Regions from separate parts of the Arthrobacter sp. CJ23 genome, predicted to be linked through region 2. Evidence: predicted binding sites of a transcription regulator. Region 2 holds the regulator's gene; the other holds the start of a gene.

Region 1 (2,400 bases), 1.6 Mb from region 2:
CCGAGCGGGTGACCTTTACGGGGTCGTTGACACCAGCAGCCAGCAGGTCTTCGTAGACGCCGGTTGCAGCGTTCAGGCCGTGGCCTGCAGGCAGGCCGCGGACCTTGTCGGCAACAACGCCCGGCTCGAGGCCGGCGTTGAAGGCGATCTGCTTCAGCGGAGCGTCGATGGCAACCTTGACGATGTTGGCGCCGGTTGCTTCGTCACCCGTGAGGTTCAGGTTTGCGAAGGCCTTGGCACCGGCCTGGATGAGGGCAACGCCACCACCGGCGACGATGCCTTCTTCAACGGCAGCCTTGGCGTTGCGGACGGCGTCCTCAATGCGGTGCTTGCGTTCCTTGAGCTCAACTTCGGTTGCGGCACCGGCCTTGATGACTGCAACGCCGCCAGCCAGCTTGGCCAGGCGTTCCTGCAGCTTCTCGCGGTCGTAGTCGGAGTCGGAGTTTTCGATCTCGGCGCGGATCTGGGCCACGCGGCCGGCGATCTGCTCGGCGTCGCCGGCACCTTCAACGATGGTGGTCTCGTCCTTGGTGACAACAACCTTGCGGGCGGTGCCCAGCAGTTCGAGGGTTGCGTTCTCAAGGTTCAGGCCGACCTCGGAGGAGATGACCTGGCCGCCGGTGAGGATGGCGATGTCGGCGAGCTGTGCCTTGCGGCGGTCGCCGAAGCCCGGAGCCTTGACGGCAACGGACTTGAAGGTGCCACGGATCTTGTTGACGATCAGGGTGGCCAGGGCCTCGCCCTCGATGTCTTCGGCGATGATCAGCAGCGGCTTGTTCGACTGCATGACCTTCTCCAGAACCGTGACGAGTTCCTTCACGTTGGAGATCTTCGAGTTGACGATCAGGATGTACGGGTCCTCGAGGACCGTTTCCTGGCGCTCAGCGTCGGTGACGAAGTAGGCGGAGATGTAGCCCTTGTCGAAGCGCATGCCTTCGGTGAGTTCGAGCTCCAGGCCGAAGGTGTTGGACTCCTCGACCGTGATGACGCCTTCCTTGCCGACCTTGTCCAGGGCCTCGGCAATGAGGTTACCGATTTCGGTGTCGCCTGCGGAGATCGATGCGGTGGCCGCGATCTCTTCCTTGGTCTCGATCTCCTTGGCGGAAGCCAGGAGTTCGCGGATGACGGCTTCAACAGCCTTCTCGATGCCGCGCTTGAGGGACAGCGGGTCGGCGCCGGCAGCTACGTTGCGCAGGCCTTCCTTGACCAGTGCCTGGGCCAGAACGGTGGCGGTGGTGGTACCGTCGCCAGCGACGTCATCCGTCTTCTTGGCAACTTCCTTGACCAGCTCGGCGCCGATCTTCTCGAACGGGTCGTCCAGTTCGATCTCCTTGGCGATGGAAACACCATCGTTGGTGATCGTGGGGGCGCCCCACTTCTTTTCGAGGACGACGTTGCGTCCACGCGGGCCGAGGGTGACCTTGACGGCGTCGGCGAGGATGTTCAGACCCCGCTCGAGGCCGCGGCGTGCCTCTTCATCAAATGCAATGATCTTGGCCATAGCGGCGGTAGTCCTTTCGGGACAGTCGTTAAGAAGGTACCTGGAGCTGCGGTGCCCGCGACGGACGATCCTTGTGCTTGCGGCCTCTGTATGCCACGCGCTCCGGATCTCACCACAGCAAGGTGTTTCTTGGTCCCCTGCGCCCCGAAAGCGGCCACCGCCGGCCGGAGCCGGGCGTCGAATTAGCAGTCAGAGCGTAGGAGTGCTAACACAATAATTAGCACTCACCCGGGGAGAGTGCAAGCAGAAGGGGACTTGTTTGCCCGCGGCTTAAGCCACGCGGGGCTGTGAACAGGGCCATGGACAGGGCGCCGGCACGGCTGCAGCACCCCGGCCCGGCAATTACTCGGCGAGCTGCACGCCTTCGGCCTGGGGGCCCTTCTGGCCTTCGCCAAGCTCGAATTCAACACGCTGCCCTTCTTCAAGGACGCGGTAGCCTTCCATCTGTATGGCAGACCAGTGCACAAAAACGTCGTCGCCGGATTCATCCACAGTGATGAAGCCGTAGCCCTTTTCGGCATTGAACCATTTGACGGTTCCCAAAGCCATGATGCCCACACTTTCAACTAGCCTGATCCGGCCTCCCGGGATCTCCGGGCCGGATGCAATCAACTGTAACCACTGTCACGTTGTCCGCGCCCGGGGGCAGGGCAGGGACCGCCACATTGTTATTGAGGCTTAACCGAGTTCAGCCGGAACGGACCCGGTTCGGGCGCCGCGGGACCCCGCCAAGGCACCCAAACGGGCACCCAATCGGGCACCAAGAGCCAGCAGAGGCTAGGCGTATCCGGGGCCCAGGACAACTACCAGGGGCTGCTGGATTTCCAGGGATTCCACGACGTTGGCAATCCGTAGCAGGGTGGCCAGCGCCTGGGCGTTGCCTTTCTGGGCCGGGCTGT
Region 2 (2,400 bases):
CGTGCCGTCGAAGGTTTCCAGGCGCAGCTCGGTGCCAAGGGCGGCGGCCGTCATGGGGACGCTGAGCGTGGCGTGGAGGTCGTCGCCGTCGCGCATGTACGTGGAATCGTTGTTGACGCGGATCTCCACGTACAGATCGCCGGCGGGGCCGCCTGCGGGCCCTGCCTCGCCCTGGCCGGACAACTGGATGCGCGTGCCGGTGGCAACGCCGGCAGGGACCTTGATGGTCAGCGAACGGCGGCTGCGGATGCGGCCCTGGCCGCTGCACTCGTTGCAGGGGTCCTTGATGATGGTGCCGAAGCCTTCGCAGGAGCCGCAGGGGGCTGCGGTCATGACCTGGCCCAGGATGGAACGGACCGCGCGCTGGACCTGGCCGCTGCCGCCGCAGATGTCGCAGCGTTCGGGGTGGGTGCCCTCGCGGCAGCAGGAGCCGTTGCACGTGGGGCAGACCACGGCCGTGTCCACTTCGAGCTTCTTGTTGACGCCGAAGACGGCATCGCGCAGTTCGATGCGGACGCTGATGAGGGCGTCCTGGCCGCGGCGGACGCGGGAGGCGGGGCCGCCATGGCCGCCGCCGCCGAAGAAGGTATCGAAGATGTCCTGGAAGGCGAAGCCCTGGCCGGAGTAGCCTCCACCGAAGCCGTTGTCGGTGCCGTTCTCGTTGCCGGTGGTGTCGTACACGCGGCGCTTCTGCGGGTCGGAGAGGACCTCGTACGCGTGGGTGACTGCCTTGAACTGCTCGGCTACGTCTTCTCCGGGATTGACGTCAGGGTGCAGCTTGCGTGCCAGCTTGCGGTACGCCTTCTTGATTTCTTCACCGGTGGCTTCCGATGAGACTCCCAAAACGTCATAGTGGCTGCTCAAAATCGGTATCTCTTCCTGGTTGTACTGCGATCGTTGCTGGCGGCAGGCTTGTCAGCCGCCGAGAATGCGGGAAAGGTAGCGGGCGACCGCGCGGACGGCCGCCATGGTAGTGGGATAGTCCATGCGTGTGGGGCCCAGGACACCGATCTTGGCATTCGTTCCGGGACCATAGCCCGTTGCCACCACGGAGGCCTCGGAGAGGCCGTCATAGGGGTTCTCGCGCCCGATGCTGACCGTCACGCCACGCGGGTCATCGCCCATGTCGGAGAGCAGACGAAGCATGACCACCTGCTCTTCGAGGGCCTCAAGGACCGGTCCGATGCTGAGCGGGAAGTCGACGTTGGACCGGGCAAGGTTGGCCGTGCCGGCCATCAGGATCCGCTCTTCACGGCTGCTGCTGGTCAGCTTTTCCAGTCCGTGGGCGAGGACCTGGGCCAGGCCACGGAGCGCGGGCGGACAAAGCGCCACGACCGATGGCAGCACCTGCTGCATCAGGTCCAGCTGCGAGCCGGAGATGCTGCCGAGGAAGCGTGCCCGCAGTTCGGTCAGGGCTTCGTCCGATACGTCCGCACCGACGTCGATGACTTTCTGCTCCACATTGCCGGTATCGGCGATCAACACCACCAGGACCTGGCGCGGGGCAAGCAGCACGAATTCGACGTGCCGCACGCGGGCGCGGCTGAGGTGCGGATACTGCACGACGGCGACCTGGTTGGTCAGCTGCGACAGGAGCCTGACGGTGCGTTCGAGGATGTCCTCGAGTTCGTCCGGTCCCTCCAGGAGGGAGTGGATGGCGCGGCGTTCCGCCGCCGACAGCGGTTTGACGGCCGAGATGCGGTCCACGAACAGGCGATAGCCCTTGTCCGTGGGAATGCGGCCGGCGCTGGTATGGGGCGCTGCGATCAGGCCTTCCTCTTCGAGGACGGCCATGTCGTTGCGGATGGTGGCGCTGGAGACGCCCAGGTGGTGGCGCTCAACCAGGGCTTTGGAACCCACGGGCTCCCGGGAGTGGACGTAGTCCTCAACGATGGCGCGCAGCACTTCCAGCTTCCGTGGCTCGCTCACTGCAACACCTCCCGTCAGAGCAATCCAGGCCCGGATGCGGCTGTCCGCCGGACCTCTGCTTAGCACTCAACATGCCCAAGTGCTAACAAGTCTAGTATGAGCCAAGCCGTTGCTAGCATTGAACCGCCTGCGCCGAGAATGCCTTCACGCAGGAGCCGCCGGCCCGTCCGGCCGGTGAGGATCCGATGCTAAGTGGTGTGAAGACTGTGTCCTACGACAACTGGGGCCCGCAGGACATGTCTGCTCCGGCCAAACGCCGGCTTCCCGAGGTTGCAGTGCAGCGCGGCATGGTGCTCGAGGACGTGCAGTCCGGCTGGGTGGGCGAAGTCACGCGGGTGGAAAAGTCCGGGGGCATGCACGTTGTGGCCCTCGAGGACCGGCGCGGCAAGACGAGATCCTTCCAGCTTGGCTTCGGCTTCCTGCTCGAGGGCCAGGCTATCCGCCTCATGCCGCCGGCCGGCCGCCCTCCCG

What was found. The regulator HrcA, encoded in region 2, represses chaperone genes, less so after heat shock. The targets are predictions, from matches to a motif close to TTNGCACTCGNNNNNNNCGAGTGCNAA.
Region 1: groL (chaperonin GroEL) is a predicted target of HrcA. The motif match lies at 1,719-1,745, and genes of this name have one in related genera.

What each region holds. Positions count from the first base shown of each region.
Region 1 is NZ_CP102950.1:934,868-937,267, reverse strand. It holds gene groL (chaperonin GroEL) at 1-1,501, opposite strand, end outside; gene NVV90_RS04265 (cold-shock protein) at 1,844-2,050, opposite strand; gene NVV90_RS04260 (LytR C-terminal domain-containing protein) at 2,279-2,400, opposite strand, start outside.
Region 2 is NZ_CP102950.1:2,515,362-2,517,761, forward strand. It holds gene dnaJ (molecular chaperone DnaJ) at 1-864, opposite strand, end outside; gene hrcA (heat-inducible transcriptional repressor HrcA) at 916-1,929, opposite strand; gene NVV90_RS11135 (DUF3097 domain-containing protein) at 2,136-2,400, shown strand, end outside.